Regions from separate parts of the Rahnella sp. NRRL B-41462 genome, predicted to be linked through region 4. Evidence: predicted binding sites of a transcription regulator. Region 4 holds the regulator's gene; each other region holds the start of a gene.
What was found. The regulator sigma-54, encoded in region 4, starts transcription at its own class of promoters, with help from an activator protein. The targets are predictions, from matches to a motif close to GTTGGCACANNTTTCGCTNT.

Region 1 (3,876 bases), on a different contig from region 4:
TGCGTAAATATGGGCATCAGACGTCTGTAACTGGCGATTGACCTGAATACCGCGGTTTACTGCAAGCCCGGCGTGCTGCGCCAGCCCAACGTTTGGACACAGCCCAATAGCGGCCACCACGGCGTCAACGTCAACGATACGGCCGTTGCTCAGGGCAGTACTGATCCCTTGTGGTGTTTTGCTCAGCGACTCCAGACGTTGATTAAATAACAGCTCAACGCCCATTTGATTCAGGCGATGCTGAAGGCGGCTACTGACCTCTGCCGGCATCAGCGAGGCGAGCAGGCTTGCGGAATTATCCACCACAATGACCTGTTTACCCGCGCGGCAAAAATCCATTGCCAGTTCTGTACCAATCAGACCAGCCCCCAAGATCATCACCCGACGGGCATCACGCAGCGACGTTTCACAAGCCAGGAACTCCTGCTGGCTGTTGAGTGTCAGCATCAGCTCTTTGCCGGCAATGGGCGGAAGCAGGGCGTTGGAGCCGGTCGCCAGTACCAGTTTGTCGTATGGCCATTGCTGGTCGCCACACTTCACCAGGCGTTCACGAGTGTTAATCTCAGTCACCCAGCTGTTCGCATTCAGTGCCAGATTAAATTGCTCAGCAAACTCCCCGGCATGTTGCCGGGTGAGGTCGTTCGCACGTTGATTCAGGCTGATGACATGGCTGAGATCGGGTTTGTTATACTCGTCCATGCTGTCGGCGGCAATCATGCGTACGGGAACCTGCGCATCATGCTTACGGATATTTTTCACCAGTTGGCGGGCGGCAAAGCCCGAACCGATGATCACAATGCCATGATTCATTTTACCTCCGTCGCCAGCACATCAAACACGTCTTTCCCCAGTGAGCATTCAGGGCACAGGAAGCTGTCGGGTACATCGTTCCATGGCGTTCCGGCGGCAACATCCTGCATTGGTTCGCCGGTTTCAGGATAGTAAACCCACTGGCAAACACTGCACTGCATACGTGGGCCGAGGTCGGCATCGCTTTTCGTTTCCACAACGCTCTCTTGTGGCGCCACATCGATGGTGGCAGCCAGCGCCCACTGTTGGGCAAGTTCACGACCGTGGGCACGGCAAATATCCTGCGCATCGCCATCCGGACGCCATTTGGCTTTCAGGCTCAGCGACATTTCCAGACCTGCATCCTGTAAACGTGTGGAAAGGCGGTCTACAGCACCGCCGCTCCAGCCGTGTGAACCGAAGGCACTGGCGCGTTTATTCCGAAAACGCAGACCGGTCATCTCTTCAACCAGACCGGCAATTTTCGGCATCATCACGTTATTCATCGTAGAGGTGCCCACCAGAACGCCTTTGGAGCGGAATACGTTCGTCAGGACTTCGTTTTTATCACTACGGGCGATGTTAAAGATTTTCACGGCCACGCGTGGATCGGCTTCCGTGATCCCCTGAGCGATAGCATCAGCCATCATGCGGGTGTTATTGGACATGGTGTCGTAGAAAATAGTGATGCGATCTTCCTGGTAATCAGCCGCCCACTTCAGATACAGCTCGACGATTTGCGTTGGGTTTTCACGCCATACCACACCGTGTGAAGTGGCAATCATATCGACAGGCAAATTGAAGCCGAGGATTTCGGTGATTTTCGGCGTCACCAGGCGGCTGAATGGCGTCAGAATGTTGGCGTAATAACGCTGGCACTGCTCGAACAATTCAGCCTGATCAACTTCATCGTTAAACAGATGTTCATCGCAATAGTGCTGGCCAAAAGCATCGTTACTGAACAGCACTGCATCGCCTGTCATGTATGTCATCATGCTGTCCGGCCAGTGCAGCATTGGCGTTTCAACAAAGATGAGTTGCTTGCCATTGCCAATATCCAGGCTGTCGCCGGTTTTCACCACATTGAAATTCCATTCCGGATGATGATGATGCCCGTTGATGGAATCAATACCGTTGGCAGTACAGTAAATTGGTGTGTTCGGAATGTAGGACATCAGCTCAGAAAGAGCGCCAGCATGATCTTCTTCCGCATGGTTGATAACAATATAGTCGAGGGTGTTCAGGTCAATTTCACGTGCCAGGTTCTGGACAAATTCGCGGCTAAATTTATGATCGACAGTATCGATAAGCACCGTTTTTTCTTCTTGAATCAAATAACTGTTATAGCTACTGCCGCGCAATGTTTTGTATTCGGTACCATGAAAATCACGCACTTCCCAGTCACGTTGTCCAACCCACTGGATGTTGTTTTTAACTAAAATAGCCATTTGTCATTACCTTAAATAGAATTAAAAAATGCAGCTCATCTGCCCTATGTAGCATATGGCGTGCCAATTATTTAACCAATTGATTTATAATAATTTTATATCAGTTACTGATTGACGTAATTGTCAATATGACTATGCCAAGGATTGTCGCATTGACAAGTAAATTGTCTTTTTGACAGTACTAATGTACGTTAGCGAGACTATTTTTATGGAGTCGCTTATGAGCCTGTCGATCACCTCTCTTGCCAATATTGCCATTGACCTGCAACGCGGCATTTCTCATCAGGATCGTTTTTCCCGTCTGGTCCGCGCCCTGCGCCTGCTGTTAGGCAGCGATGCCACGGCTTTACTGCGTTATGAGGCGCGGCAGTTTCGTCCACTGGCTATAGATGGTCTGGCGCAAGATGTACTCGGGCGGCGTTTTGATTTAGATGTCCATCCACGTCTGGAGGCGATTGCGCGTGCGGGTGATGTGGTGCGCTTTCCGGCAGACAGTGAATTACCCGATCCTTACGACGGTCTCATTCCCAACCACACGGATTTAAAAGTCCATGCCTGCCTTGGTCTGCCGTTATTTGCCGATCAAAACCTGATTGGTGCATTAACCGTGGATGGCATGGACCCTTTACAGTTCGACCATTTCAGTGATGAAGAGTTACGCTTAATAAGTGTGCTGGCGGCGGGTGCGTTGAATAATGCCCTGTTAATGGAACAACTCGAAAATCAGACGTCTGCGGTGGCGACACTTCCCCTCACCACCCGAACAGCCAGCGCTAAAATGGTGGGATTGTCTGCGGGAATGATGCAGCTCAGGAAAGAGATTGAGAGCGTCGCGGGCTCCGACCTGAATGTGTTAATCACCGGAGAAACCGGTGTTGGTAAGGAACTTGTGGCGCGCGCGGTACATAACGGGTCGGCACGTGCGGCAAACCCACTGATTTACCTGAACTGTGCGGCGTTGCCAGAAAGTGTGGCGGAAAGTGAGCTGTTCGGTCATGTAAAAGGGGCATTTACCGGAGCCATTCACCATCGAACCGGTAAGTTTGAAATGGCAGATAACGGCACGCTTTTTCTTGATGAAATAGGTGAATTGCCCTTAACGCTGCAGGCAAAACTGCTGCGGGTTTTGCAGTATGGTGATATACAGCGTGTGGGGGATGACAGCAGTCATCGTGTGAATGTGCGGGTACTGGCGGCGACCAACCGCGATCTCAGGCAGCATATGCTGACAGGAGAATTTCGGGCTGACTTATTTCACCGTTTAAGCGTGTTTCCTCTGCATGTGCCGCCACTGCGCGAACGGGATGACGATATCACGTTGTTGGCTGGTTTTTTCTGCGAGCAAAGTCGCATAAAAATGGGGTTAAAACAGGTTTCGTTAAGCGATGCTGCCCGTGAGTTACTGCGCGGTTACGACTGGCCAGGGAATATTCGCGAACTGGAACACGCACTGTATCGTGCCACTGTGCTGGCGCGTTCTGGCAAACCGGATGGTGAAATCTGGCTTCAGCCTCAGCATTTTCAGTTGGCGGATGCAGAAGTTAAATCTGTGAATACCCGCGTTGTGGCCGCGCTTGTGGTCGATAATTTGCGTGCAGCGACAGATGATTACCAGCGCCAGATCATTATCAGTACGCTG
Region 2 (3,876 bases), on a different contig from region 4:
TCACGATATTGAGATACTGGCTGGTCAGCGGTGGAATGATCACCCGCATGGCCTGCGGCAAAATCACCTGACGCAACGTGACAGGATTCGGCAATCCTAACGAACGGGCGGCTTCATGCTGACCGTGTGAGACAGACTGAATGCCGGATCGGATCACTTCGGCGATAAACGTTGAGGTATAGACCGATAATGCCAGCGTTAACGCCGCCAGTTCCGGGATCAGCACCATGCCGCCACGGAAGTTGAACCCGCGTAGCGCAGGCACGTCCCAGTGCAGCGCAGGCCCGAAAATCAGGTGCGCCAGCGCCGGAAAGACAACCAGCATCACAATCGCCCACGGCCAGATATGCCAGATCCGGCCGGTGTGAATCTGGCGGAAATGGTTGTAGCGTTGCAGCGCGATGATGCCAAAAATCGCCAGCAGCACGGCGATAAAGCCCGCCAGACTGCCCGGTGCCAGTTCCGGTGAGGGCAGATAAAAGCCACGGTTACTGACGAAAGCCAGGTCAAAAGCATTCAGACTCTGACGCGGCCCCGGCAGGTTACGCAGTACGGCGAAATACCAGAAGAAGATTTGCAGCAGCGGGGGAATGTTACGGAACGTCTCGATATATACCGTCGAGACTTTGCGAATCAACCAGTTATCGGAAAGGCGTCCTAAGCCGATAATGAACCCGAGAATCGAGGCAAAAACGATACACAGCGCGGAAACCAGCAGCGTATTCAGCAGACCGATAACAAATACGCGGGCGTAGGTGTCACCTTCCTGGTAATCAATAAGATGCTGAACAATGCCGAAACCGGCACCTTTTTCAAGAAACGCAAATCCCGAGGTGATCCCTCGTGTAGTCAGATTGGTAATGGTGTTGTGGAGCAAGTAACCCAAACAGGCTACCAGCAACACCACCGCGAAAATTTGGTAAATCCAGGCTCGTACGGCTGGGTTGGTCAGCGATAACGAACCTTTTTCGGTTGGGCGTTGCGACATAGTGAATGGCCTTTAGCAATCTTTCACCGGGAAGTGATGCACCGGGGAACGACCGGTGCATCAACATCCTTAAACACTTTTCAACTTCATGAAGAAAGGATATTTAGCGAACTGGAGGAGCGTATTGGATCCCGCCTTTATTCCACAATGCGTTCTGGCCACGTTTGATTTTCAGCTCGCTGCCCTGACCGACGTTGCGTTCAAAGCTTTCGCCGTAGTTGCCGACCTGTTTAACGATTTTTACTACCCAGTCATTAGGCACTTTCAGGTCAGCACCGTAAGTCCCGGTTTTGCCCAGCAGGTTGCTCATATCAGGTGTCGTCGGGTTAGCCGCCAGCTTATCCACGTTCTGAGAGGTTACGCCCATTTCTTCAGCGTTCAGCATCGCGAACAGTGACCAGCGGACGATCGCCAGCCAGTCTTCGTCACCACGACGAACTACCGGACCCAGAGGTTCTTTAGAAATCACTTCCGGCAGAACGATGAATTCGTCTGGTTTGCCGAGTTTGATACGCAGTGCGTACAACTGAGACTGGTCAGAGGCCAGGGTGTCACAACGACCTGAGTCCAGCGCTTTCGCACTTTCGTCCGAGCGGTCGAAGGTGACCGGGGTGTAAGTCATTTTGTTGGCTTTGAAGTAGTCAGCCACGTTCAGCTCGGTATCCGTACCGGCCTGCAGACAGACCGTTGCGCCATCGAGTTCTTTCGCGCTTTTCAGGCCCGCTTTCTGGTGAGTCAGGAAGCCGATACCGTCGTAGTAGTTTACGCCAGCGAAAATCATGCCCATGCCCGCATCGCGGGAAGAGGTCCAGGTCGTGTTACGTGACAGGATGTCCACTTCGCCAGACTGCAGCGCGGTGAAACGCTCTTTGGCAGTCAGCGGGGTATATTTCACTTTCTCAGCATCACCAAACACGGCAGCAGCCACCGCACGGCAGACGTCAACGTCGATACCGGTGAATTTGCCTTTGGAGTCAGCGTAAGAGAAGCCTGGCAGGCCGTCGCTGATACCGCATTGAACAAATCCTTTCTTTTTAACGGCATCCAGAGTGGTACCTGCATGAGCCTGACCAGCCAGTGTCACGAAGCTTGCTGCGGCAATCAGTGTTGAGAGCAATATTTTTTTCATAAAGCGTCCTGTGAGACAAAACTGAAAATTATTATTGTGTAAGTGCCGGAGCACCCTGTCTGTTTATGGGGCAACGCCCTCTGCACCTGTCTTTGCAAAGGGAGTGCCAACATGAAAAACGCCCCATCAATCAAGTCATGTAGAGGAATTGCACAGTAACATTGACGAGGCGTATAAAATTTATTGCCCCGTTTCAGTGCGCGGTCAATGTGGCTGCGTTAAATGAGTGCGGAATATTTCAATATTGGAGTGCAGATCGCGCTGTTTGCAGCGAAGTGAAATGTGCATTCATATTTGGAAAAAAAATGAGGCAAAACGATGAGTAAATCTCTCAGACCAGGCGTTCTGAGAGATATGTTGGCATGACGGGATTTAAAACAGGGGACATTATCAGTGCAGCGGAGAAAATAGAGTGACTTATTTGGCCTGATCTTTACTGCCTTTGATCAGTTTACGCGCCGCCGCAATCTGGTCATTGTCCGGCGTTTTAGGTTTGGCTTTGTTGAGCGCAGAACTGAGGCCTGAGCGCCCCCAAAGGTCAAAGCTGTCATCATCTTTGAGATGGTCAAAGATAGAAGGTGTCGCGTCGGGTTTTTTAGCCATAAAGATTACAGATCTCTTATTGGATGCAATGAATGAAAAAAGCCCGACGCGGTGGCATCGGGCTACTGTTTTATGGCCTCTGGCGCTTATCGATAAAGCGAAGGCGCACCCGCCGGGCGGGTTTTAAAGCGGCGATGCAGCCAGAGATACTGATCCGGCGCACGCATAATTTCTTTTTCGATCACGCGATTCATGTAGGCTGCTGCCGCCATTTCATCGTCGATCGGGTAATCCTGCAACTGGGGCTGGATAACCAGTTCATAACCCGCACCGCCTGCTTTACGTACCAGCACAACGGTCACCAGCGCAGGTTTTGCCAGACGCGCCAGCATAAAGGTTCCGCTGGTAGTTGCGGCCTGATCGACAGCAAACAGTGGCGCAAATACGCTGCCACGCGGGCCGTAATCCTGATCCGGCGCAAACCAGACAGCTTCGCCTTTTTTAAGCGCGTGAACCATACCGCGTAAATCTTTGCGATCGAGCATCGCCTTGTTAGACCGCATACGCCCCCAGGTCTGCACAAATTCCATCGCTTTATTATTGTGCGGGCGATACATCGCCATCATCGGCTGACATAAGCCCATCGCGCGGCCGCCTAATTCCAGCGACATAAAATGCACGCCAATCACCAGCACGCCCTGTTTGTTTTCCTGCGCCTTTTTCAGGTTGTGCAGGCCGCTGACATCAAACCAGCGTTTAACACGGGCATCCGACCAGAACCAGGCCATGCCGGTTTCCAGCAGGCCCATGCCAAGGGATTCAAAGTTGCTGATGATGCGCGCTTCGACCTGATCAGCGGGGAGATCCGGGAAGCACAATTGCAGGTTACGGCGCGTTATCGACACACGACGTTTCAGGAAACGCATGGACGTCCGGCCCAGCCAGATGCCGAGACGGTTTAACACCGGATAAGGAAGCTGAACCAGCAGGAACAATACGCCAAGGCCAAACCAGGTCAGCCAGTAACGTGGATGTAAAAATGATGCGCGAAAGCGAGGAGAATTCATAAAAGCCCAATCATCTGCATAAAAAACCGGGGTAACGCGTCAGGGGTTAGCTCAGTCGCGATACGAATTGTCTGTTAAAGAGTGGGACAACATGCGGGTGTAAACGTTTCCGAAAGCACATATATTGACTCACTTTTACTTTATCAAGA
Region 3 (3,876 bases), on a different contig from region 4:
TGACGTGGAAATCCTGCGCGATGGCAACAGTTTCAGCGCCCGCCGCGTAAAAGCGGTGCAGCATGGCAAGCCGATTTTCTATATGACGGCGTCGTTCCAAAGCCAGGAAAGTGGTTTTGAGCATCAGAACACCATGCCGGATGTGCCGCCGCCGGAAACACTGGTATCAGAATCAGATATTGCTAAAAATCTGGCGCATCTGATACCGGAAAAATTCCGCGAAAAATTTATTGGTCATAATCCTATTGAAATGCGTCCGGTGAAGTTTCATAACCCGATGAAAGGGAGTGTCGAAGAGCCTAACCGTGCAGTGTGGTTCAGGGCCAACGGTGAAATGCCAGATGATTTGCGAATTCATCAGTATTTACTGGGCTATGCGTCTGACTTCAATTTCCTGCCTACGGCGCTGCAACCCCATGGCATTGGCTTCCTTGAACCGGGAATGCAGGTCGCGACCATCGACCATTCGATGTGGTTCCACCGCCCGTTCCGCATGGATGACTGGTTGCTGTATGCCGTCGAAAGTACCTCTGCATCCGGTGCGCGTGGTTTTGTGCGTGGACAGTTTTATACCCGCGATGGCGTGCTGGTCGCCTCCACGGTACAGGAAGGGGTTATTCGTCAGCGAAAGCCTGAATAATCATCATTAAAGAGCGCCCTGTAAAAATGGCGCATTAAAAAGGGGCGATATCATTATCGCCCCTTTTGCATATCATCATTATTTTATTATTTTTAACTCATTAATGAGAGAGTTAGCGCACTACTTTCTCTGAAATCTCATTATTGGTTGTAAGCGTTTTCGCCGTGGCTATTAACATCCAGCCCTTCGCGTTCTTGTTCTTCAGGAACACGCAGACCTACGATCATGTCCGCCACTTTGTAACCGATGAAAGCAACAACACCAGACCAGACCAATGTCACGCACACGCTGAAGAACTGAACCCAAACCTGATGGCCCATGGTCACACCTTCTGCATAACCTACGCCGCCGAGTGAGCTGGAAGTGAATACGCCAGTCAGCAGACAACCTACGATACCGCACACACCATGAACACCGAACACGTCACAGGTGTCATCAACACGCAGCCATTTTTTCAGGGTAACCACACCCCACAGGCCAGTGATACCGCCTACGAGACCGATGATGAGAGCACCACCCACGCCGACCGTACCACATGCAGGTGTGATAGCGACCAGACCTGCGATAGCACCGGAGCTTGCGCCCAGCAGTGAAGGTTTACCACGCACCATCCATTCAACCAGTGTCCAGGACAGGATTGCACCAGCCGTTGCAATCACCGTGTTCAGGAAAGCCAACGCGGCAACAGGGCTTGCTGCACTTGCAGAACCTGCGTTGAAGCCGAACCAACCCACATACAGGATTGATGCACCAGTGAAGACCATTGGCAGGTTGTGTGGTTTGAAAGCTTCTTTACCGAAACCGGCACGTTTACCCAGCAGATAAGCCCCCACCAGACCTGCGATAGCGGCGTTGATGTGAACAACGGTACCACCGGCAAAATCCAGCGCACCATCAGCAGCCAGGAAACCGCCTGCCCACACCATGTGAGCCATCGGGATGTAAGAGAAAGTCAGCCAGATCACAGTGAAAATCAGAACCGCTGAGAAACGTACACGTTCAGCGATACCGCCCACGATCAGCGCCACAGTGATACAGGCAAATGAGCACTGGAAAGCAACGTGGATCATCTGGGAGAAGGTGCCTGTCACGGAGTCCAGGCCGATGCCTTTCATCATGACGTTACTGAAACCACCGAAGAACGCGTTACCTTCGCTGAAGGCCAGACTGTAGCCGTAGAGGATCCACAACACGCAGACCAGAGCAAAGGTGACAATAACCTGAGTCAGCATGGACAAAACGTTTTTAGAACGCAGTAAGCCACCGTAGAACAACGCCACGCCCGGTACGGTCATGAACAATACCAGCGCGGTACAAATCATCATAAAGGCGTTATCAGCACCGTTTGCCGCTGCTGGCGCTGCTGCCATGGCAAGCGAAGGCAGCAAAGCCACGGCACCAAGCCCCATCATGGATAAAAGTTTTTTCATTATTAACCCACCCCTGTTTCTCAAAACTGTTTTTTCTAATCTGATTTATCTCAAACCGATTGGTATGAGAGATAAAAGCCTGAAATTACAGTGCTGCTTCGTCGGTTTCACCAGTACGAATACGGATAACACGTTGCAATTCAGCAACGAAAATTTTGCCATCACCGATCTTGCCGGTATAGGCCGCTTTGCTGATCACATCGATCACTTCATCAAGCTGATCGTCTGCAATAGCAATGTCGATTTTTACTTTTGGCAGAAAGTTCACGCTGTATTCCGCGCCACGGTAAAGTTCGGCATGACCTTTCTGACGGCCAAAACCTTTAACTTCCGTTACGGTCAGCCCCTGAATTCCAACAGCAGACAGCGCTTCACGCACGTCTTCCAGCTTAAAAGGTTTGATCACCACAGTAACCAGCTTCATTGTGCCACTCCTCGAATTAAGGGCTTGCCGCGAGAGGATTCGCGCCCGATACGGATTGGATAAAGCAAAGGATGTGCCAGAGTTGAAATCGGGCGCAGATTCATGCAATTCCCGCGTAATACGGCATTTTCAGAATAATCGTGACCAGGCGCACAGTTGTCATGCCATATGCAGCACAGCAGCACACGCACCATTTAAGTGCTCACCGCTGCTTTTTAGTGCACCCGAATTGAAAAAGGGTTCTGCCTGCATGAATACAGTGCGGGGAAAAGAAAAACAGGAAATGAAAAACGGAGAAAGAAGAAAGCCGGTGCCGCAGGGATACGGCACCGATGCAAAGATTATGCGTTTTCTGTTGCAGGCATAATCTGTCCGGCAGAAGCCAATTGCTGTCCGGCAAGTTGCAACTGATACATCTGATAATACCGGCCTTTTTCTGCCAGCAGTTGCAAGTGATTACCCTGCTCAACAGCCTGGCCACGGTGCAATACCAAAATATTATCGGCATCCACAATCGTCGAAAGCCGATGTGCGATAACCACAAGCGTAGTCTGCTGCCTGATAGCCCGTAATGCACGCTGAATAGCCTGCTCGGTGCCGGAATCAATATTGGCCGTTGCCTCGTCAAGGATCAGAATTTCCGGTGCCTGCACCAAAACGCGCGCCATCGCCAGTAATTGTTTCTGCCCGACAGAAAGATTATTGCCCTGCTCTCCCAGACGCGTATTCAAACCTTCGGGCATTTCGCGTACCAGCGGTGAGAGCTGCACAATGTCCAGCGCGTGCCACACCTGCGCTTCATCAATATCACGGCCTAACGTGACATTAGCGAACACGGATTCTGCCAGAACCACCGGATCCTGCTGAACCATTGCAATACCTTTGCGCAGGCTGGTGTGCGATAAGTCGGCGAGGTTACGTCCGTCAACCCTGACCTCACCTTTGTTTAACGGGTAATAACCCATCAGCAGATTTGCCAGCGTACTTTTACCACTGCCGGTATGTCCAACCAACGCCACAAAACCGCGCGAAGGCACGTGCAGGGAAATATTTTCCAGCACCCATTTATCCGGGAGGTAAGCAAAGCTGACGTCTTTGATGTCAATCTCGCCGCTGGTGAGCAACTTTTCGTCTGGCCCGTATTGCTGTTGCGTCCTGTCCATCAAATCAAAGATACGTTCACCGGCAACGACTGCCTGCTGCATAATCGATTGTTGTGAGGTCAGTTCAATCAGAGGCTCGTTGAGCCGTCCGAGATAATTGATGAAGGCGTACAGAACCCCAACGCCCACAGAACCTTCGGCACTGAATCCGAAGAGAATGAGCAGACCGCATAAAATCAACGACGAGAATAAGCTGAGCAAAGGACGCAACAGAAATCC
Region 4 (3,876 bases):
TCTCTGACAGAAGTGTTGCCGTTTTCACTCATCAACGGAATTAAGCCAAGATATGAAGCAAGGTTTGCAACTCAGACTCAGCCAACAACTGGCAATGACTCCTCAGTTACAACAGGCCATCCGCTTGTTGCAACTATCCACGCTTGAGCTCCAGCAGGAGATCCAACTCGCGCTGGAGAGCAACCCTCTGTTGGAACAAACCGACCTTCATGAAGAAATCGACTCGGTAGAAACCACCGACAGCGAAGGGTTAGACACCCGCGAGGCACTCGAGCAGAAAGACATGCCGGAAGAGTTGCCGCTGGACGCCACCTGGGATGAGATTTACACCGCAGGCACGCCGTCAGGCACCGGCAATGATTACAGCGACGATGAGCTACCGATTTACCAGGGCGAAACCACGCAGACACTTCAGGATTACCTGATGTGGCAGGTCGAGCTGACGCCGTTCTCTGATACCGATGCCGCGATTGCCACGTCAATCGTCGATGCAGTGGATGACACCGGTTACCTGACCGTCTCCCTTGACGACATTCTCGAAAGCGTCGGTGATGAAAATGTCACCATGGACGAAGTCGAAGCCGTACTTAAGCGCGTTCAGCGTTTTGATCCGGTGGGTGTCGCCGCCCGTGACCTGCGCGACTGCCTGCTGATCCAGCTTTCTCAATATGCGACTGACACGCCTTTCATCACTGAAGCCCGTCTTATCATCAGCGAACATCTCGATTTGCTGGCGAACCATGATTTCCGCGCACTTATGCGATCAACCCGGTTAAAAGAAGATACACTGAAAGGAGCGATGCTCCTGATCCAGTCTCTTGATCCGCGTCCGGGCCAGTCTATCAACACCGGCGAATCCGAATACGTGATCCCGGATGTGCTGGTGCGTAAAGTGTCAGGTGTCTGGGCGGTAGAACTCAATTCCGACAGCATTCCGCGTCTGAAGATTAACCAGCAGTACGCCGCGATGGGGAATTCCGCACGCAGCGACAGCGACGGGCAATTTATCCGCAGCAATCTGCAGGAAGCCAAGTGGTTAATCAAAAGCCTGGAAAGCCGTAACGACACGCTGTTGAAAGTGACGCGCTGCATCGTTGAGCAGCAGCAGGCGTTCTTTGAACTGGGTGAAGAATTTATGAAACCTATGGTACTGGCAGATATTGCCAGTGCCGTGGAAATGCACGAATCGACGATTTCACGTGTGACGACGCAGAAGTTCCTGCACAGCCCGCGTGGCATTTTCGAACTGAAGTATTTCTTCTCCAGCCATGTCAGTACAGACAGCGGTGGCGAGGCATCGTCAACCGCGATCCGGGCGCTGGTGAAGAAATTAATCGCAGCGGAGAATCCTGTAAAACCGCTCAGTGACAGTAAGTTAGCGACCCTGCTTTCCGATCAGGGAATTATGGTTGCGCGTCGGACTGTCGCCAAATACCGAGAGTCTTTGTCCATCCCGCCCTCAAACCAACGTAAACAGTTAGTTTGACCTCAACAGAGAAGGAAGACATTATGCAGCTCAACATTACCGGACATCACATTGAGATCACGGATCCCCTGAGAGAGTTCATCACGTCGAAGCTGGCTAAGCTTGAGCAGTATTTCGACAGGATTAATCAGGTGTATGTGGTGTTGAGCGTGGAAAAGGTGCAGAAAGTAGCGGAAGCCACTTTGCATGTGAACGGAGGCGAATTACATGCCACCTCGGAACATCAGGATATGTACGCAGCGATTGACGGACTGGTTGATAAACTGGCCCGACAGTTGAATAAACATAAAGACAAACTGAAACAGCACTGACATTCATGTAGCCAACCCTGTGCTACAAACCTTCGGGCATCGGCTTGTGACCTTCGGGAAACGAGCCGATATAGCTTTAAGGGTGAAACAGCGCAAAAGTGAAAGATGACATGATTAACGATACTGCAATGCAATTAACGTCGGTGCTTAATGCCGAATGCACCAAAAGCGGCGTTCATTGCGCCAGCAAAAAACGCGCACTGGAAATCATCAGTGAGTTGGCCGCCAAACAATTAAATTTGTCGCCGCAGGTGATTTTCGACGCCATTTTGACCCGTGAACGTATGGGGAGCACCGGGATCGGTGCCGGGATCGCCATCCCGCACGGTAAGCTGGAAGAAGACACTTTACGTGCCGTCGGCGTATTCATTCAGCTTGAACAACCGATTGCTTTTGACGCCATCGATAATCAGCCGGTAGATTTGCTTTTTGCCTTGCTGGTACCGGCAGATCAATGTAAAACCCATTTACATACATTATCTTTAGTCGCTAAGAAATTAGCTGATAAAACAGTGTGTCGCCGTCTGCGTGGCGCGCAAAGTGACGAAGAACTGTTCCAGATAATGACTGAAAACGAATAAATTGCTGATTCCCGGTACAGTGCCGGGAAAATGAATTCTGCACACTGAATGCCAGGGGAGTGACACCATGGTGCTGATGATTGTCAGCGGCCGTTCCGGTTCCGGGAAGTCGGTTGCCCTACGGGCACTAGAAGACATGGGTTTTTACTGCGTGGATAACCTGCCGGTGGTGTTATTGCCGCAGCTTGCCCAGACCCTTGTTGAACGTAATACGTCAGCGGCCGTCAGCATTGACGTCCGTAACATGCCGGAAACACCGGAAGTTTATGAGTATGCGATGTCACAACTGCCGGAGAGCTTCTCACCGCAGTTGTTATTCCTTGATGCCGACCGCAATACTTTGATCCGCCGCTACAGCGACACCCGTCGACTGCACCCGCTTTCCAGCAAAAATCTGTCCCTCGAAAGTGCCATTGATGAAGAAGCCGATCTGCTCGAACCACTGCGTTCGTCTGCGGATCTGATCATCGACACCTCCGAAATGTCCGTGCATGAACTGGCAGAAATGCTGCGTACCCGTCTGCTGGGTAAACGCGAGCGCGAACTGACGATGGTGTTCGAATCCTTCGGTTTCAAACACGGCATTCCGATTGATGCGGATTATGTTTTCGATGTGCGTTTTCTGCCAAACCCGCACTGGGATCCGAAACTGCGTCCGATGACAGGCCTTGATAAGCCGGTCGCGGCGTTTCTTGACCGTCATACTGAAGTGCACAACTTTATTTACCAGACCCGCAGCTACCTCGAACAATGGCTACCGATGCTGGAAACGAACAACCGCAGCTATCTGACCGTCGCCATTGGCTGTACCGGCGGTAAACACCGTTCGGTCTATATCGCAGAGCAACTGGCCGACTATTTCCGTTCCCGCGGGAAAAATGTGCAATCCCGCCATCGCACGCTGGAAAAACGCAAATCATGACGGTGAAACAAACGGTAGAAATCAAAAACCGGTTGGGTATGCATGCCCGCCCGGCAATGAAGTTGTTTGAACTGGTGCAGAGCTTTGAATCAGAAGTGATGCTTCGCAACGACACGGGCATTGAAGCGGAAGCCAGCAGTGTCATCGCGCTGCTGATGCTCGATTCCCCGAAAGGTCAGAAAATCGAAATCGAAGCAACCGGCCCCGATGAAGAACAGGCATTGACGGCAGTGGTAAATCTGATTAATTCAGGTTTTGATGAAGACTGATAATTAACGCACTCTTTGAGCCGTATTAAATGCGGCTTAAACAGTCGATTGCAATGGCCTTGAAACTCTCAAAGTTTTCGCTGATCAGCAAACGGCTCATTGAGCGTTCCCGCACAAACGTCACGAACAAATCGTAAATCGCCATCGCCTCTTCATAATCTGCCTTGCTGATTGCCAGCAGGAAAATCACGTGTGCTGTCTCCCCTTCTCCCCACGCAATGCCCTGCGGAGAGAGCAACGTTATCACCACGGTTTTCTTCGCCAGCAGCCCCAGCGAGTGCGGCAGCGCAATCCCTTCCCCCAGCAT

Region 1: a site for sigma-54 is predicted at 2,286-2,305, ahead of norV (anaerobic nitric oxide reductase flavorubredoxin). Genes of this name have one in related genera too.
Region 2: a site for sigma-54 is predicted at 2,209-2,228, ahead of UC14_RS22695 (amino acid ABC transporter substrate-binding protein). Genes of this name have one in related genera too.
Region 3: a site for sigma-54 is predicted at 2,556-2,575, ahead of glnK (P-II family nitrogen regulator). Genes of this name have one in related genera too.

The regions. Positions count from the first base shown of each region.
Region 1 covers NZ_JYDF01000144.1:1,846-5,721, forward strand. The annotation lists gene norW (NADH:flavorubredoxin reductase NorW) at 1-810, opposite strand, end outside; gene norV (anaerobic nitric oxide reductase flavorubredoxin) at 807-2,237, opposite strand; gene norR (nitric oxide reductase transcriptional regulator NorR) at 2,458-3,876, shown strand, end outside.
Region 2 covers NZ_JYDF01000114.1:6,536-10,411, forward strand. The annotation lists gene UC14_RS22690 (amino acid ABC transporter permease) at 1-988, opposite strand, end outside; gene UC14_RS22695 (amino acid ABC transporter substrate-binding protein) at 1,092-2,117, opposite strand; gene UC14_RS22700 (hypothetical protein) at 2,535-2,720, opposite strand; gene lpxP (kdo(2)-lipid IV(A) palmitoleoyltransferase) at 2,807-3,727, opposite strand.
Region 3 covers NZ_JYDF01000075.1:29,569-33,444, reverse strand. The annotation lists gene tesB (acyl-CoA thioesterase II) at 1-640, shown strand, start outside; gene amtB (ammonium transporter AmtB) at 781-2,070, opposite strand; gene glnK (P-II family nitrogen regulator) at 2,156-2,494, opposite strand; gene UC14_RS17775 (SmdB family multidrug efflux ABC transporter permease/ATP-binding protein) at 2,836-3,876, opposite strand, start outside.
Region 4 covers NZ_JYDF01000071.1:28,072-31,947, forward strand. The annotation lists gene rpoN (RNA polymerase factor sigma-54) at 53-1,486, shown strand; gene hpf (ribosome hibernation promoting factor) at 1,510-1,797, shown strand; gene ptsN (PTS IIA-like nitrogen regulatory protein PtsN) at 1,896-2,378, shown strand; gene rapZ (RNase adapter RapZ) at 2,446-3,300, shown strand; gene npr (PTS phosphocarrier protein NPr) at 3,297-3,569, shown strand; gene UC14_RS17135 (transcription antiterminator) at 3,595-3,876, opposite strand, start outside.